DNA from 4 places in the Enteractinococcus fodinae genome. Region 1 is predicted to be linked to each of the others. Evidence: riboswitches for the same ligand, from Rfam matches in the RefSeq annotation. Region 1 holds a riboswitch; each other region holds the start of a gene.

The links. Region 1 has a riboswitch for S-adenosylmethionine ahead of acs (acetate--CoA ligase). Riboswitches for the same ligand answer to the same signal wherever they lie in the genome.
Region 2: another riboswitch for S-adenosylmethionine. It lies ahead of J2S62_RS00545 (methionine ABC transporter ATP-binding protein); the one in region 1 lies ahead of acs (acetate--CoA ligase).
Region 3: another riboswitch for S-adenosylmethionine. It lies ahead of J2S62_RS00155 (acyl-CoA dehydrogenase family protein); the one in region 1 lies ahead of acs (acetate--CoA ligase).
Region 4: another riboswitch for S-adenosylmethionine. It lies ahead of J2S62_RS00310 (MetQ/NlpA family ABC transporter substrate-binding protein); the one in region 1 lies ahead of acs (acetate--CoA ligase).

Annotation. Positions count from the first base shown of each region.
Region 1 covers NZ_JAVDYJ010000001.1:2,249,504-2,253,884, reverse strand. The annotation lists gene acs (acetate--CoA ligase) at 1-1,632, opposite strand, end outside; SAM riboswitch class I at 1,733-1,820, opposite strand; gene J2S62_RS10480 (type III PLP-dependent enzyme domain-containing protein) at 1,866-3,137, opposite strand; gene J2S62_RS10475 (cation transporter) at 3,234-3,521, shown strand; gene J2S62_RS10470 (ABC transporter permease) at 3,532-4,381, opposite strand, start outside.
Region 2 covers NZ_JAVDYJ010000001.1:113,181-117,561, forward strand. The annotation lists gene J2S62_RS00535 (PspA/IM30 family protein) at 1-436, opposite strand, end outside; gene J2S62_RS00540 (TPM domain-containing protein) at 507-2,534, opposite strand; SAM riboswitch class I at 2,722-2,823, shown strand; gene J2S62_RS00545 (methionine ABC transporter ATP-binding protein) at 2,830-3,672, shown strand; gene J2S62_RS00550 (methionine ABC transporter permease) at 3,672-4,334, shown strand.
Region 3 covers NZ_JAVDYJ010000001.1:35,604-39,984, reverse strand. The annotation lists gene J2S62_RS00165 (hypothetical protein) at 1-120, opposite strand, end outside; gene J2S62_RS00160 (hypothetical protein) at 505-1,662, shown strand; SAM riboswitch class IV at 2,245-2,358, shown strand; gene J2S62_RS00155 (acyl-CoA dehydrogenase family protein) at 2,437-3,738, shown strand; gene J2S62_RS00150 (formate--tetrahydrofolate ligase) at 3,834-4,381, opposite strand, start outside.
Region 4 covers NZ_JAVDYJ010000001.1:65,534-69,914, forward strand. The annotation lists gene J2S62_RS00305 (globin domain-containing protein) at 1-558, opposite strand, end outside; gene J2S62_RS00310 (MetQ/NlpA family ABC transporter substrate-binding protein) at 795-1,691, opposite strand; SAM riboswitch class I at 1,911-2,000, opposite strand; gene J2S62_RS00315 (TetR/AcrR family transcriptional regulator) at 2,259-2,843, opposite strand; gene J2S62_RS00320 (electron transfer flavoprotein subunit beta/FixA family protein) at 2,952-3,749, shown strand; gene J2S62_RS00325 (electron transfer flavoprotein subunit alpha/FixB family protein) at 3,763-4,381, shown strand, end outside.

The sequences.
Region 1 (4,381 bases):
GCGTCCCAGGATCCAGATGTCATCATCTTGATCGGTTTTGGCCCCGTCGCCGGCAAGGAACCAGCCACGGCCGTCTTCTGTCCAGTGATAGTCCTGCCAGTACGATGTGTAGAAGCGTTGCGGGTTGCCCCATACCGTCCGGGCGGCGCCGGGGCCGGGGCGGGTTACGACGATGACGCCCTGCTCATTGGTGTCCGCAGGCTTTCCAGCGTCATCGACGACCGCGACGTTTACGCCCGGTAGGGGCCGTGATCCCGAACCAGGTTTGAAGGTGGTATCAGTCTGGCGTGGTGAAATGACGGTCGCGCCGGTTTCGGACTGCCACCACGTATCCACCATTGGCACACCTTCCGGGGTGTCTCGGCCGATATGGGTGCGAGCCCACTGCCAGGCTTCCGGGTTGACGGCTTCCCCGACGGTGCCGATCAGCCGGATGGATGACAAATCATAGTCCGCAGACGGGCCGTTTTCGTGCCATCCCATCAACGAACGCAACAGTGTTGGTGCGGTGTAGTAGCTGGTCACCCCGTAGCGTTCAATGACCTCGAAATGCCGCGAAGTATGCGGGGCATTGGGTACACCCTCGTAGATCACCTGAGTCGCACCGTTGGACAGTGGCCCGTAGATCTCGTAGGTGTGGGCGGTGACCCAGGCCAGATCCGCGGTGCACCAGTGCACATCGGCATCACGTTGGGAGACGTCTGGGTTGGCGAATAGAAAATCATAGGTCACCGAAGCGTGGGTCAGATACCCGCCAGAAGTGTGGACAAGTCCTTTGGGCTGACCCGTCGTGCCCGAAGTGTACATAATAAACAGCGGGTGTTCGGCGTCGAAATACTCACAGGTATGCTCGGTGGGTTGTTTGGTGACGATATCGTCCCACCAGACATCGCGGCCTGTGGTCCACGGAATGTCAGTGTGACCCGTGCGGTTGATGACGAGCACGTGTTCGATATTGTTGTCCCCGGCCACGGCTTCATCGGCGGCTGCTTTGACGTGTACCGCCTTACCGCGCCGGAATTGCCCGTCGGAGGTGACCAGCAGTTTGGCGCCGGTATCTTCGACCCGGAACTTGAGCGCGTCGGCAGAAAACCCACCAAAGACCAGCGAATGGACTGCGCCGATTCGGGCGCAAGCCAGGGCAATGACCACGGTTTCGACAATCACCGGCAGGTAAACAACCACGCGGTCGCCAGCCTTGATGCCCAGTTCAGTCAACGCATGAGCGGTTTGGGAGACTTCTTGGAGCAGGTCTCGGTACGTGACGGCACGGCGATCACCGGGTTCACCCTCAAAATACAGCGCAACCTTGTCGCCATGCCCGGCCGCTACGTGTCGGTCCACGCAGTTCTCGGCCACGTTGAGCTTTCCGTCGGCAAACCAGCGGGCTTCGGGGCCACGCTGAGATTCCGCGTCCGGTTTAGTCCAGGAATGGATCGTCTCAAAGGGCGTATCCCAGCGCAGGCGGTTGGCGGCGGCTTCCCAATACGCCATCCGGTGTGCTTCATCGACCTGGTTGCCGGTCGCATCAGGACGATGGTGGGCCTGGTGCGGTGCTCGACCGGGATTCACGTCCGGGTCTGCGGCATCCACGATCGCCTGGGGCAGAGGACCCGGCAGCCCATTTGGCAACGGAGCGTATTGCTCGCCAAAAAGCTCCGTGGCCAGACCTGCTCGGTAGGTCACGGAGGTGTCGGTGGTGTGGACAGGGGAGTGCGTCAAGAAGTAAACCTTTCCATCGGTTCTGGCGGTAGCACCTGCACTACGTGTGGTTGCTGCGGCGTCGTGGAGCCAGATCTCTTAGCCGCTCTGGATGGGTACGCACTTACTTTAGGCAAAATTTCGGAAATGGGAAAATCAGGATGTCACATTGTGTCAGCAGGATAATGCAAGAGCTTCGTGGGTTGATAGATGCCGGCGGCTTTGGCGAGGTCGGCCGTGGAGCGGCCGGCGTTGAGAATCGAAGACTCGGTCAGCAGCCCATCGGCCCGGATGCCGTATACGGGTGCGGTAAACGCTGCTGTCATGCTAAATGCGGTAGCGCCCACATCAAGGATTGCCACGATATCGCCGGCTTCCAGCTCGGGCAGTTCAACCCGTTGGGCCACCAGCCCGGTGGGTCCGGCAAGATCATAATAATAGTGCTGCAGGTCGTCTTTGTACCGGCCGTCGCTATCGTAGGCTGCGACTCGGATGCTTTCGGGCTGATATTGAGCATCGGCGTGGATAACGGCGATCATGCGGCCATCAAGATCTTTGGTGTATTCGACGCGCGCCAGGATCATCCCGGCTTTAGCCGTCAGTGGGGCACTGATTTCGCTGACGATTTCGTATTTACTGTCGAATAGCTCCGGCATCATCGCGTGGTGCACGAACCGGTGGTTGTCGAAGGTTGGTTGAACTTCATCCGAGACGACATTGACCGGGATACCGGCGGGGAAGTACAACCGGAAGATCCGCTGTGCCCCGGCGGCGTGCTCAATATCTTCTGCGAATTGATAGACGGCAGCGACCTGCTCGGCGGTTTGCTGCAGCGAGGTTGGTGGCGTATCAAAACTGACGTGAAGTTGCGTCAACCAACTGCGTTCCAAAAACGTCTCGAATAAATCGTTGCGGTGATCGCGCAGCCCGATACCCATGTGAGCGCATGTAGTCGCGTCGTCCTCAGCGGATGCTTGGGGTGTAACGCGTAAACCGATTGAGCCTTCATAGTTGTGTGGGTCTTGAAGCAGCCCATCGACTCGGGTTAGCTCAGCAAAGTTATCGACACTGAAACTCAGTTCTGCATCGGTGATATCGCGCAGCTGCGTCAGGGTTTTGACCGGCGCGTTATGCACAACTTCAGACAGCGGTATGCCGGAGTGCTGGGCAATCTCCAACTCGGTTGCCGAGGCGGTCTGGACGCCGAGCCCGCGAGCGCGGAAGTGTTCCAGCACGCCGGGCAGGCTCATCGTGCCCACGGCGATGGTGTGGCGAATCCAGTCTTCGGTGTAGACCTCGTGAAGATGTTCGATCAGTTGGTCGAGGACGTTGAAATCGATGACACCTAAGACCGGGTTGGCATCGGAGAGCACCGGGGCCAGCTGTTCCACCGCGGTGTGGCGTTGCGTTGCGATGCGAGTTCCTGAAGTCGTCATAGCCACGATCATACGCGGCAGGGTAGGACACTGTAAGAATTTTGGTAGCTGGGCGACTAGACAGCAACGATTCTGTTGAAAAGGATGCGCCGGCGATTGACCGGCTCAGTGAATTTGTTCCCTGATCCAGCAGAAGCTGTGGTCAACCTGGTGGCGGCTAGTGTCGCGCTGGTCGCGCTCAAAGTCGAGCTGAAACCACCTGGCCGCAATCACATCGACGGGCATAGCAAGGTTGAGTATTCTGCCGCTGCCGTTGAAAGGTGGATGACCTTCGTGACGGCCGCCGGGATCCTGACAACCTCGGTTCAACGTTTTCTTGAGCCTCAGCCCCTGGAAAATAGTGGTATCGGACTAGGCGTCTGCATACTGGCACCAAGGGCCTAGCTCCTGCGTGTTATGTCCAGCGGGCGATGGCGCGTTTCTCTGCCAGGCCCAGCAGGGTATCAGTGAGTTTACCGAGTACGGCCAACAGAATGATCGCCAGGATCAGTCGATCAGTGCGACCATTATTTTGCGAATCGGTGAGTAAGAACCCAAGCCCCATTGAAGAGGCAATGAGTTCGGCGGCCACCAGGAACAACCAAGCCTGGGCCAGTGCTAGTCGTAGTCCGGAGAAGATCGAGGGAACGACAGCGGGCAGTTGGACGGTTTTGAACAGTCGAACACCTTTATATCCGAAGGCCCGCCCGGCTTCGACCAGGTGTGGGTCCACATGCTGCAGGCCGGCATACAGGGTGGTAAAGACCGGGAAAAACGCACCGATAGCGATCAGCGTGACTTTGGAATCCTCGCCGATCTGCATCCACAGAATCAGCAGCGGAACCCAGGCCAGCGATGGGACCGCCCGGAGTGCACCCAACAGGGGCGTCAGCAGTGCGTCAGCCCACCGGGACAGGCCCAGGACGGCACCAAAGATCATGCCTAACACCGCACCGATTGCAAAACCGATCAGGACCCGTTGTACCGAGATTCCGATGTGTAGCCACAGGTCACCGCGCTGGATGAGGCCCACGGTAGCCTCGATCACTGCAGAGGGAGACGGTAACTGCACGGGAGTAAAGACTCCGGCGTCAGTAACCGCCCACCAGGCGATCAGCAGGACAAGGGGCACCAGGAACCCCACGGCGGGTTTGACGCCTTTGCGGTCTAGCAGTCTTGGCTTGTCCGTGGCGGGGGCCGGGGTGATCGGCGTGTCACTGGGTGTTGGGGGCTGGCGTTTACTGGCGACTTCGGAGTGGTCGATC
Region 2 (4,381 bases), 2.1 Mb from region 1:
GCTTCTGTTTCATCGCTTCCAAACCCTCTTTGAGTTTGTTCACGACCTCGTTCTGGGACTCGATAGCTGGAGCGGCGGTCTTCGCCGAAGATTCAGCATCCATTTGCCGTTCAATCGCAATACGGGCAAGTTTGTCGAACTTTTCGGCACCTGCAGCGTCATCTTGGCCGCGCAGTTCTTCGGCTTTATTCGAAGCTGCCAGAGCCTTTTGTCCCCATGTGTTGGCCTCTTCGAGGTCCTCGCGATAATCATCTTCGGCCAGACGCAGGTTGCCGATGGTTTGCGCGATCGCGGATTCGGCTTCAGAAATGTTGGCCGTGTAGTCGCGGATCATCTGATCCAACATTTTCTGGGGGTCTTCTGCTGAGTCCAACATGGCGTGAATGTTAGCTTTTGCCATTTGGGTGATGCGGCCTAGGATCGATTGTTTTTCCATAGTGCGTACCTTTCGTCGAACGTAGTATTTGATTACGTGTCTGTCATGGTCGGGGCAGTAGCTAAAGGGTTTAGAAACTGCCCCCGCTGCCTCCACCGAAGCCGCCGCCAATGCCGCCTCCGAATCCACCGCCGGAGCCACCGAAGAATCCGCCACCTCCGCCGCTGGAGCCGCCACCAAACATGCCGCCGCCTCCCGAGGATCCACCGCCGCCAAGGATCTGCCCGAGCAGGATGCCACCGAGCACCGCGCTCATGTTCGAGCCGCCGCCACCGCGCGGACCACCGTAGTGTTGGTTGAAGTCGGTGTAATTTTCTTCGGCCAGCTGTTGCGCGCGTCGGCCCAACTGGACGGCTTTTTGGGCTTCGCTCAGGGCCTGGACGGGATCTTGATTGCGCAGTTGCAGTGCCGTGTTGAAGTGCATCTGAGCGGCTGACAGCTTCGTACGAGCATCGTGGCGAACAGCCCCGCGACGGCGGCGGATATAATCGTCGGCCGCGTCAATGCTCGAGCGCGCCCGGTCCATCGTGGGTTCAAAATCACGTCGCGCCACTTCGACTTGCTGTTGGTGATCGCGCAGCGGTTGCAACGCTTCTACGACTGGGTCGAGAGTGTCTTCTAGCTGATCGAGATCTCGGACAGGATGCCGACTGGGCACTTGGGCCCCAATGCGGTCTGCGGTCTGTTCTAGGGCTGCGATCTGGGCGGAGAATGACGAGTCCGTGCGATGCTGTGCAGCAAAATTTTTCGCTTCGGCCAGCATATTTTCGGCCTGTCCCAACTCAATGCCAAGCTGTCGTTGAGCCTGATCTAAGTGGGCAGGCAGTTGTCTGATCGAAGCAAATAACTCTTGGAGCTCTTGGGTGGCATTTTCGGTTTCGTGAATGCTCCACGCGGCCCGCGAGAGCTGGCCGTCTTGCAGTTGTTGTTCGGCTTCGCGGATGCGTTCTTGGCCGAAATCTAACAACCCTTTGGCTTGTTCGAGGTTATCCACGCCTTCTTCTAGCGCTGCCGCATCGTAACTGGCCGATAAGTCTTCGACGGTGCCAATAGCCTGGTCCAACTGTCCTGGAAGCGGTGCAAACACGCCCTTCACGCGCTCGAGTGCCTCGGGAGCGTTCTTCTCCAAGTCTCGCAACGTGGCAAAGTCCTGCTCGTGTTCCTGCAACGCCGTCACGACCTGTGCGCTGCGGTCGAGAATTTCTTTGAGCCAGGCGCGTTGATCTTCTTCCGTATCGGGAATGTGATCATCCAATTGATGCTGCAATTGGAAGGACTGCTGCATGTGGTCTTTGGCCTCTTGCAGATCCCGTTGAAACACCTCAACCGCACGATCCCCGTAGGAGGCCTGAGCGAAGCCGATCTCTTGTTCCGCGACCTTGATGGCATCGTCGGCTTGAATCAAGGCCGAACCAGCTTGTGTGCGTAATTCAGGGATTGGCATGGCATCCCGAGGATCTTCAGGCGCAGGCTGCTCCACCGGCCGTCGACGTTGCTTTCGACGTTGGGAGCTCTGATACCAAATGAAAACGGCTACCAGAATGCCGACCGGGATAAGCAGCCACAGCAGACCACCACCGGCGCCGCCATCTTGTGCAGCGCCCGGGCCGGCGCCGACGTCGCCAGTCGCAGCTGTTGCCAGTCCTTCAACCGCGCCCGCACCGGCCCCGTACCAATCACTGTTGGACAGCGCTGGCAGGATGTATTCGCGGTCAATGGCCGATTGGTACTCGCGGAAGGGTCCGTCGGAGTGGGCGACGAAGTTATAGAGTCGGTCATCGGTCGCGATAGCCAGGATGTTGTCGTTGCTGCCTAACTGTTTCTGCTCGGCGACTTGCTGCACCCACGCTTCGGGTTCATCAGGGTTTTCAAACGTGGGTACATAGATGACAAAAAGCGTTGCCCCGTGCTCGCTTTGAAGCTCGCGGACCTGGTCTTCGAGGGCATCTTCTTCACTGGGTGACAGGACGTCGGCCTCATCCACCACAAAGGTTCCCGGCGGTATGGTTACCGGATCGGCAGCGTGCGCTGGCGCAAGAAAGCCGAAAATCATCAGGCACGACGTCAACAACGCCATCCCGAATGTTCTTATCGTCATGGACCCACCTATGTCGTCGACTCGGTATGTCAGGCTCGGACTGATGCCCTGTCTGGAGTTTACCGGTTTCGTTCGACGAATGCGCCTATCGACGTGAGATGATCAGGCGGCAATGTTGCGTCGTATGACCCGGAGCACGTCGGGAGAATTGGCAGCCTCACATTGTTTGATGTACCGTTCTATACGCAAACCATTCAGAGCGACTGAGAGATCTGGCTCGTTGACGTCGCAGCAACCCCCGAAGCTGTTTTGCAGTGTGGGACGGTGCTACTGCCAGGACCAATGGAGTGATGACGTGATTTCTCTCTGCAATGTATCCACCGTTTTTGCTGACCATGGCAAGGACCCCATCACCGCGGTTGATGATGTCAGCCTCGAAGTGCCTCGCGGCAGTATTCAAGGCATCATTGGGTTTTCCGGTGCCGGGAAGTCCACCCTGCTACGAAACATCAACCTGTTGGAACGGCCCACCCGAGGTCAGGTCCTCATCGACGGTACCGATCTGACACAACTCAACGAGGAAGCACTGCGTCAAGCCCGTCATCAGATCGGCATGATTTTCCAGGGTTTCAACCTGGTCAATAACCTCACGGTCGAACAGAACGTGGAGCTGTCGCTGAAATTTTCCGGTGTCAAAGCCTCGGCACCTCGTCGTGCTCGGGCCGCTGAGGCCCTGGAAATTGTGGAACTCGCCGACAAGGCAGCCGCCTACCCCGCGCAGCTATCGGGCGGACAAAAACAGCGCGTGGCAATCGCTCGCGCACTGGCAACCCGTCCCCAAGTGTTGCTCTGCGACGAACCCACCTCAGCACTGGACCCCTTTACTACTGCGACGGTCTTGCAGTACTTGGCTGACATCAATAGAGAATTGGGCATTACGGTTGTCGTGGTGACCCACGAAATGGAAGTCATCAAAGCGCTCACCGACCACGTGGCCGTGATGGAATCCGGGCGCATTGTCGAGCGTTTCGCCGCCCACCAGCTCCACGATCCGGCTTTCTCACCGTCGACTTCCATTGGTCAGTACCTGGTCTCAGATGGCATTCGCATCGACCGCGGTGCACCCCCGCTGGATACGCTGCCGTCGGGTCTGGAGTCCTCTGACGAGCCGGTTGCTGTGGCAGGAGGGCGAGCCTAATGGAACGTATCATTGAACTCCGTCCTGAACTGGTCCAGGCCTTACTCGAAACCTTTGCCATGATCGGCGTCTCGATCCCCATCGCCGTGCTCCTGGGCACTCCATTAGGCATCTGGCTGTTTGTCCACGCACCAGGATCGATCGCGCCGCAACCACGATTACATGCGATCGTCAGCGGCCTGGTGAACATGCTGCGGTCCTTCCCCTTCCTCATTTTGCTCATTGCCATCATCCCGTTCACGCGGTTCGTTGTCGGAACAACGGTTGGTACAGCGGCCGCTATTGTGCCGCTGACCATCAACGCGATCCCATACTTTGCGCGATTGGTCGAACAAAACATCTCGCAGCTGGGTACCGGTGCTGTAGAGGCCTCACGGGCCATGGGTGCGACACACGGCCAAATCATTCGCAACGTGCTGCTCGTAGACGCCCGACCAGGCATCATCGGGTCCATCACCGTAACGACCGTGAGTTTTATTTCCTACTCCGCCATGGTCGGATTAGTCGGGGGCGGTGGCATTGGCGATTTCGCCATTCGCTACGGCTACTACCGATATGAAACGCCGGTGATGTTCGTCGCCGTCGTGCTGATGGTTTTACTAGTCACCGCGGTCCAACTGGGTGGCAACCGCCTGGCGCGGGTCACCGATAAACGCATCTAGCCCCCAGCTCCACCACACCATTTCTTCTCCACTACTCTTCAAAGGAT
Region 3 (4,381 bases), 2.2 Mb from region 1:
AGTATGGCCAGTGATCATGGCGATAATCGAGATAATTACAGCAAAGATTGCCACTGCGATAGTTATGCCGTCATTCATTCTTACGTAAAGGGACGGATCCTCCGTGGCAGTAATCAACATAAAACTCCATCATTTGGACCGAAAAGAACAAAGATGCCTGTCGAGTCTGGATGATATCTCACTCCGCTTGGTCTGCCGACAACCATCCGATCTCACATCGAAATGATTCCTCTATACCACCGGATGCTGCAAGCTGAGAGGGGACCAGGATGTGGGCCTGTTGCTCAGCGAGGAGGTGAGTACAGTCAAACAAAACATCAACTCTACCGACATTTGATTACGCGCATCTCGGGTCGATGGCGCACCTTGAGAATGCAAATGCGGGTATATCCTTTACACCTTGCGGCCCGAGGAGCGTATGCTTGTCGTTCCCAAGTGAAGGGACACCCGGAGAACCTGCACCAACATCACGCCGAGCTTGCCGAGAGCTTGTACGATAGCGCCGTGACCGATTATCAAATTGACACCGACAACATCCTGGCACGCCACCGTCAGCTGAGTGGTCTCAAAGCCCTGGCCACTTCGGGCCAGAAGCTGACCGAACGCAGCTTCGAGCTCTACGGACCGACAGCGACCGCCGAGTTTGCCAAATGGACGAGTCGTGCTGGGAACTTGGCGGCCAAACCCCAGGTAGTTCAGGTCGTGCAGGCCCATCAGCAGTTGATCCAGACGCACGGCGTCTACGGTTGGTTGCAGGTGTTGCTGACCGGTGCGGTCTATCAGTACCACCGTGATTTGAACATGCAGGGCCGGACCGGCGATGCAACGTACCTTTCCCGGCAACATGTTGACGACGTCTGCCGGCTCGGCACGCACATTGTGCTGAACTATGGGGCACCGACGATCGGGAATCGCAAATTACTCACACATTTTATGTCAGGAAACTACGCTCGCTTGGTGGATCGCATCCTGCCATCGGTGGGCGCTGAGCTCGGTCAAGAACTTTCCGGCGAAGCTCTGGAGCAAGGTGCGAACCCGGTGTTCCGATTGCCGCAAGAAGGCTTGCAGCTGGCCATCGTCCACGAATTGGACCTGCGTCCAATGGATGCGGACGAGCCCGTCCAGGATGACGGCTTCCCGCCCCAACCCGACCCAATCCGCCAAACCGATGTGTCCACCCTGGACGGTGCGGCCCAGCAGATGATCTATGAACTCTCCATGATCACGCGTGCACTCCAGGGAGACACTCCGCCGGAACCCTGGGATGAGACGCTAGTCCGTGCTCGTCTCGAAGCCACCATGGGCATCGCCTGGGCTTCGCAATGCCTCTACCCGCATCCCGAGGTCGCGTCCGAGGAACTTCGACAGATGTATGTCGAGGACCTCGTGGCCCGGGTCGAAAAACTTCAGGATCGTGGCGTCATCGGCACAGTCTCCTCCGATATCTTCGAAACTCGCCAGCTCGTTGAAGAAGCTGCCGAGGGCGACCCTGGCACCGCGGTGCTCTACGAGCGTGCCATGCGCCAGTCCGTGGATAATGCCGCCTGGGTCGTGTTGAACTGGGTACCGGATCTGCAAACGGCAGGTTTTCTGGCCCAGTTACTGCTGGACTATCAGTTCGATGTGTTCTTCGACGAGATAGAGACGCTAGAACTTCCATGAGACGCCTTAGCACCCGTCAAAGAGGCCTCGTCGCCCAGGTTTGAAGGGAGTGCATGATCTAGACAGCAGGGGAAATGAGCGGCCATGATGAAGCATTGCTCATTCGGAGGTCCCCATGCAGACGTTGCTAGACATGCTCATCCCCACCGTACCCGTGTGGGAAGTGATAGTCCGTGGGACGTTGACCTCTCTGGGCCTCATGTTGCTGCTATGAATCGTTGGACAGCGAGAATCCGGCGGTCTTGGACTGACCGATCTGCTCATCGTCCATGCGGCCGATGCCGCCGGGGTAGGTCTGCAAGGAGATGCTAGCTCACTTTCCGACATTCTGGTGCTCACCATCTTTTTCTGGAGCCTGGCGCTGGATGCCCTATCGTACCGCTGGCCGAGATTTGCGCGCATCGTCAAGGCTCGACCGAAACTGCTCGTTCAAGACTGCCAGATTAATCGGCGTGCGCGCCGGCGTGACTTTATGAATAATGAAAAGTTATGGCGACTTATGAAGATTCGTTGCTTCACTGAAGGTTATTTCTTGGCTCCCAATTGATGCATGTCGTGAATCGAGGCTATAGTGCAATACAGAATCTTGAGATCCGGCGTATAGCCCTAGCTACCCGGACAGCAACCCTCTCACCGTAGTGGGGTGCTCTAGGTGATGATTCGGCCCAGCGAAAAAATCGTGGGCAAGTATGGTGCCTCTCACTGAAGCTCCCCAATATGCGCGAGCTGTCGTGTGCGGAAGTGCCACGAATTTCATGAAACGAGTGAAAACCGATGACTTCTACTTCAACTATTGCACTACCAACGTTCGAACAGCTCCTACAAGCTACGGAACACGTTTCGCCCACTGACCTGCAATTACACCAACATTTTGCACCGGTGTTCGAAACGATCGCTGCTGGTGCAAGGCAACGGGAGCAAGACCATGAACTAGCGTTTGATGCCTTTGAAAAATTGCGGACCTCGGGTTTTACTCGCGTTCGTCTAGCTCGAGAGCATGGTGGAATTGGTGCATCCCTGCCGCAATTAGCCGAACTCTTAGTTGACCTCGGACAAGCAGATTCAAATTTACCTCAAGCCCTACACGGGCACTTCATGTTCACAGAACAGCATCAGAATGAATCTCAAGGGGCAGTCTCTGCATGGTGGCTTGCTGAGGTGGCCAAGGGCAAAATCTTTGGTAACGCCCTGGTTGAACTCCCCCCTGCAGCGGGCAAGCGCCCGGTGTATTGGACCGACGCGGAACCCACGTCCGGTGGAGTCATTGCTCATCTGACCGGCGACAAATTTTATTCAACTGGCGCGATCTTTGCCGACTACCTTCTCATTTCAGCGTCGCGTGCAGCTGATGAAGACGAAGGACCATTGTTTGCAATCGTCGACGCAGAACACCCTGGTGTCAAACGAATCGACGATTGGAATGGTTTTGGGCAACGACTCACCGCTTCGGGTACGACCATTCTCGACGAGGTTCCCGTGCTTGAAAACCGGCTCCAGGAATTCGATGTGCCCACCGGAGTGCTCTCGTACACGATCTTGTGGATCGCCTTAATTGCTACCCAAACCGGCATAGGCCAAGCGGCGATAAAAGATATTACCCAGTACGTTGCCACTCGACGCCGGACCTACAACCACGCAACAGCAGAGACCCCTGCAGAAGATCCTCTGGTACATGAAGTCATCGGGAAAGCCTCCGCCAAAGTGTCCGCAGCTCGACACATCGTGCGAGGTGTAGCAGCCGTTGCAGAGCAGTCCTATGTGCAAATTCAAGGGCATACCGATCTGGAAGACCCGGTCTTTCTAGATGCGCACACGAGAGCAAATATTGCACTATCTGAAGCTAGTCTGGTGGTCTCAGAACTCATTTTGGATGCCACCAATCAGATTTTTGAAGTCGGGGGAGCATCCGCGACGATCGCATCCAATCAATTGCACCAGCACTGGCTCAATGCGCGTACCATCGCTAGCCACACACCTTTAATTTATCGTACCCAGGCTGTGGGTAACTACCGAATCAACGGCGTGATCCCACCGCACCACTCGACTGCCCGGAACTCAGAACCGCGCCAGGGATAGATACCTGGCCGCTCGCTGCTGATAGTTCAGGGCGCACCATCCAACGACGGTGCGCCCTGAACCGCGAGAATAACACTACGGTGACCAGTTACGCGTTAGAACAGGCCTAGAATTTCGCCTTCATCGTTAACGTCCATCTTGTCGGAAGCGGGTTTAGCAGGCAGGCCAGGCATCGTCATCATGGCACCGGTCAGGGCCACGACGAATCCGGCACCGGCACGCAGGTTGAGCTCGCGCACGGTCACCCGGAACCCGTCAGGAGCACCCAAGGCTTTGGGATCGTCACTGAAGGAGTACTGGGTTTTTGCCATACATACGGGCATCTTATCGAGGCCGGCTTCTTCGAGTTGTTTCAGCTGCCGTTGAGCGGTCGAGGAGAAATCGACACCGTCGCCACCATACACGTTGGTCACGATGTGCTCGATGCGCTCCCGGATGCCGGTGTCTTCACCGAACATCGGCTGTACGGTGTCGTCGGAGTCCTTGAGAACCTCAGTCAGGTGGGAGGCCAGGGCTTTGGCACCTTCGCCACCATTGGCCCACACACTGACCACTTCGGCGTGGACATCGTGTTTGGCGCAGAAGTCTTTGACCCACTGGAGTTCTTCTTCGGTGTCTTGCGGGAACTGGTTGACCGCCACCA
Region 4 (4,381 bases), 2.2 Mb from region 1:
GTAGTGACTGGGCACCTGACCGTCCAGCGGGGCCAACAGCAGCGAAAAGATCTCATCGGATTCTTCAAACCGTTCGACCACCCGGTACGGACGGTAGGGTTCTTCAGGATCAGTGCCGGCCTGGGCATAGAGCTTGGCTTCTTCAGCGATCAGGGCGGTGGCAAACAGCCAGTACACTTCATCCCAGGCGGCTGCAATTTCTGGAGTCGCGGCATCGCCGAGGACTTTGGCAACCGCGCCCAGTAGATACCGCCCGACGATCAGATACTGCGAGGCAGTAATCCCCAGTGAGACGTGTTTGTGGGCGATCCGTTGCATGACCGGGGTGAAGTCGGGGGCATCCGGGTCGATGAGATGGACCGCGAAGGCGACGACGGAGGCCGCTAATGCTTTGGGTTGCTCGCCGATCGCCTGGTTGGCTTGGTTGAAAACATTGAGCAGTTCCGGGTGGGCGGCAAACATATCGCGATAAAACAACGCGGTCGCTTCATCGGCGATCTCGGCGACTACACCGGCGGTTTCTTTCACCACGGCTTCAGATTCTGGTGACAGTTTCATGATGGCTTCAGCTCCTTCGACAATGCTCCGCGGCGCGGAGGTGCAGGTAGAGCCATTGTCGGCCAGCTGAGAGGTACGCTGCAGCGGTTTCCACCGTGTTTAATCCCGCAGGAGCAAACCCTGTCGTCAGGTCAGAGGCACTGAGAAACAGGTTGTTAACATTCATGCGTGGACGACCCACTCGAGTTTGTGTTGGATCGCGCTGCAGGCAGCCGGTGATTGGTATCGAGGGAGCCTTAGGAGGCTTCCTCAGTGGCTTGAAAATCTTCCCAGAGTTCCGATATGTCGAGATCGAATGCGGTTTTTTTGAGGCCGCCGATGTATCCTTCAAACCACTCCTGCACCTCTTCTGACTGGTAGGCCGCCCGTAGAGCTTCGTATTTTTCAGGCTCATTCTCGGCAAAGTCAGACGCTGCGGCAATCACCACGGTATAAGGTATTTGAGCTTCTGCATCTTCTTCGATCAGCAATGGTTCAGTAGCCTCTACCTCGAGATCTGCTTCTGCGATAAGCCTGGTGAATGAAAAGCCTGCGTCCACATCAGGAAGGATTTGTGCCAGGGATTGCTGGTCTACTTCGACGAAATCATATTCGTTCGGGTTATCGATAATGTCTTCTTGAGAAATCTGGGTGACGTCCTGAGAGGTATCCACTTCCAAGAGGCCAGCTTCGTGCAATAGCAGAAGTCCTCGCCCGTTGTTCGCGCGATCTACGGGGAGAGCAATTTGCGCGCCGTGTGGTAGCTCTTCCACGGTATCGTGTCGCTCGGAGTAGATACCTGCGGGGGCTTGAAATACTGCGAGTAGTGGCTCGACATCTAGATCGTAATCGTCATTGAACTGTCGCAGATATGCCAAATGCTGGAAGTAGTTGACATCATACTCACCGTTGGAAACCACTTGATTCGGCTGGACTATATCGGTGACGTAGGTGGGCTCTAAGGTCCAGCCTTCCGCTTCCAGGATGTCGGAGGCTATGTTCGTTGGTTCCTGGAACGGGCCAGACTCCGTGAGGATCATCGAAATGGTCTGATCATCATCATTAGCTAATCCGCAAGAACTTAGGGCAAGGATTCCGGCAGCACTCACGGCTCCAAATAGCAGTTTCGAAGGTGTGCGATGTGGGACAGTCATGAATTCATCTCTCTATGGATCGAGTCGAAGGAACATACTCGCCGGGCGGCGGTGAAGTTCCATAAGGATGAGGTGCGCTTCGGCAGTGATGCGACAGATCGTGTTCACCTTGTCGCCGCGTCTGGGTATCTAGGACGATCCGCAATACGAGGTGTGCTGTTCCCAGGTAAACGTCGGCGCGACAAACATGGAAGAAACAGAAAATGCGATCACAAAAAGGCTCCATCGTTGCTGGCGGTAGCACCGGACCCCTAGGGGAGGTTGCTGCGACGTCGTTGAGCCAGATCTCTCAGTCGCTCTGGATGGTAATGATCCGTGTTCACGGATCGAGAGTCACTCTACATCGAAGGGGATGGGGAAACGTCTCAGTCGGGTCTTAGGGCTGGCTGTGACCCAGGTCAGCGGCTACTCACAACATGTCGGCCGACATAAGAAACCCCGTCATTGCAACGTTGTAGGGTCAGAGGCCAAGCTATTGAGCTCGACGAAATACCTAGTTAGCAGTGTTAAGTAGTGTTGCGTCAGGTGAATATTTATGCCGACGCGGCAGGAGACCACGAACCACCCTCAGTGTTTAGTCTTGCGCAGGCTCAATCGATATTGCTCTGGGTCGCGCTGCAAATAGCCGGCGATTTGATCGACGAAGGGTTGCATCAGTACCTGGCCGAGTTGGACCAGCATGACTTGCATGACCTGGTCTTCTGCTTCGCGGGCCGTCGAAGCGATCCCGTGTCGACGCAGATCTTTAATCTGCCGTAATGCCATGCGGGTGAACCGCTCGGTAATGTCGGAACCCTCTCCATTGCCCTCGATGAGCATCATGCGCCGCAGATAGGCGGCTACCAGCGGGTTCGCGTCGATATGATCCATCAGCCGCTGATCGAGTTTCTTGACGACCCCGTCCACGGTAGCGTCGGTTTCTTTATATTCGATCGCTTTCTGAATGCCGTTAAGTAAATCATCCTCCACGGCCTGAATCAGCCCAGCTTTGGTGCCAAAATGATGCGTAATCAGCCCCACGGTGACGCCAGCGCGTGACGAGATGGCGCGCATTGAGGTGGCGTCGGCTCCGTTGAGCGCAAAAAGCTCCAGGGCCACCTGACGAATGCGGGCCTTGGCGGTCAAATCGGCGTTAAGATCGGCTGTCGGCATGGGACGCTACCTTTTTACGGTATGGTGTTTGAGGTCACAGCTTCCGTAACCTTCGGGTTCTATGGGGCATCTAGATTGTACGGTATATTGTACAAAAATATAGTCTGAGTGAACGTCATCACTGTTGAGGTGGACATGAAAGTCGTAGTGCTAGTGAAGCAGGTGCCTGACACCTATGAGAAACGCCAGATCGCGTTGGATACCGGCCTGTTGGCTCGGGAAGCATCCGAAAATGTGGTCGATGAAATCGACGAACGGGTCTGTGCTGTCGCGGCCGATCTGAAAAAAGACGGGACTGCGACCGAGGTCGTGGCGGTGACCATGGGTCCTGCTGACGCGGATAAAGCCATCCGGAAGGTGCTAGCACTGGCAGCAGATCGTGCCGTTCACGTGGTCGATGACGCGCTGGCAGGGTCGGATATGGTCCAGACCGCCCGCGTATTGGCCGAAGCGGCCAAAGACGCCGACATTATTTTGTCCGGTGCCGAATCCACCGATGGTCGCGGCGCCATGGTCCCAGCGATGATCGCTGAAATCTTGGGCCGTCCACACATCGTGGGCGCGGACTCGATCGAGATTGCCGACGGGACGATCACCGGTGTGACCAACACCGAAACCGAAAAAATCACGCTGTCGGCGACGACTCCAGCGGTCGTATCGCTGACCGAAAAGGCCGGCGAGCCAAAACTGCCAAACTTCAAAGCCATCCGTGAGGCCAAGAAGAAAGAAATCGCCGTAACCTCACTTGCTGATCTCGGTATTTCGGCCGGGCCAGATGCCGCGTATGTGCGTAACGTGATGGTTTCTGCCGCAGAACGCCCGCCGAAAGAGGCCGGCCAGAAGGTCTCGGGCGATACCGCTGCCACTGAACTTGTCGACTTCCTTGCCCAACGGCACTTGATCTAAGGAGCTTTCCTACGTGACGAAAGTACTTGCTTTAGTAACGAATGCAGAACCCGCTGAAGTACTGGGTGCCGCCTCAATCGTTGGCGACCCCGTCGCCGTGGTCACCTCGACTCCCGATGCCGAGACCATCGCAGCGCTGGGACAGGCCGGGGCCACCGAAATCTTTGTACACACCGGTCCAGAGGATCAGTTCGGTACCGCCGACGTCGCCGCCGGTGTAGCTGCTGTAAAACATTACGGCGCGTCACTGCTGCTCATGGCACATGGCCCGGTCAATGCCTCCTTTGCCGGTCGTATTGCCATCGCAGCCAAGGGCGCGGTCGCCGCTGATGCCACCGGGTTGTACTGGGATGCTGACGGCCAAGAAACCGTCGTCACCCACTCGATTTTCGGTGGCGACTACAACACCGAATCCACCGTCGAAGGTGGGCTGATGATCGCCACCCTGCGTCCCGGCACGATCGATACCCGCGCCGCAGCTGTTGCTGAACCTACCGTGGTGAACTCCGATGTTGAGGTTCAGACCGGCCCAGGTGCCACCATCGTGTCGGCCGAAGAGGTTGAGGCCGCTTCGGACCGCCCAGCCCTGACCGCTGCCTCAGTCGTCGTCTCGGGTGGTCGCGGTCTAGGTT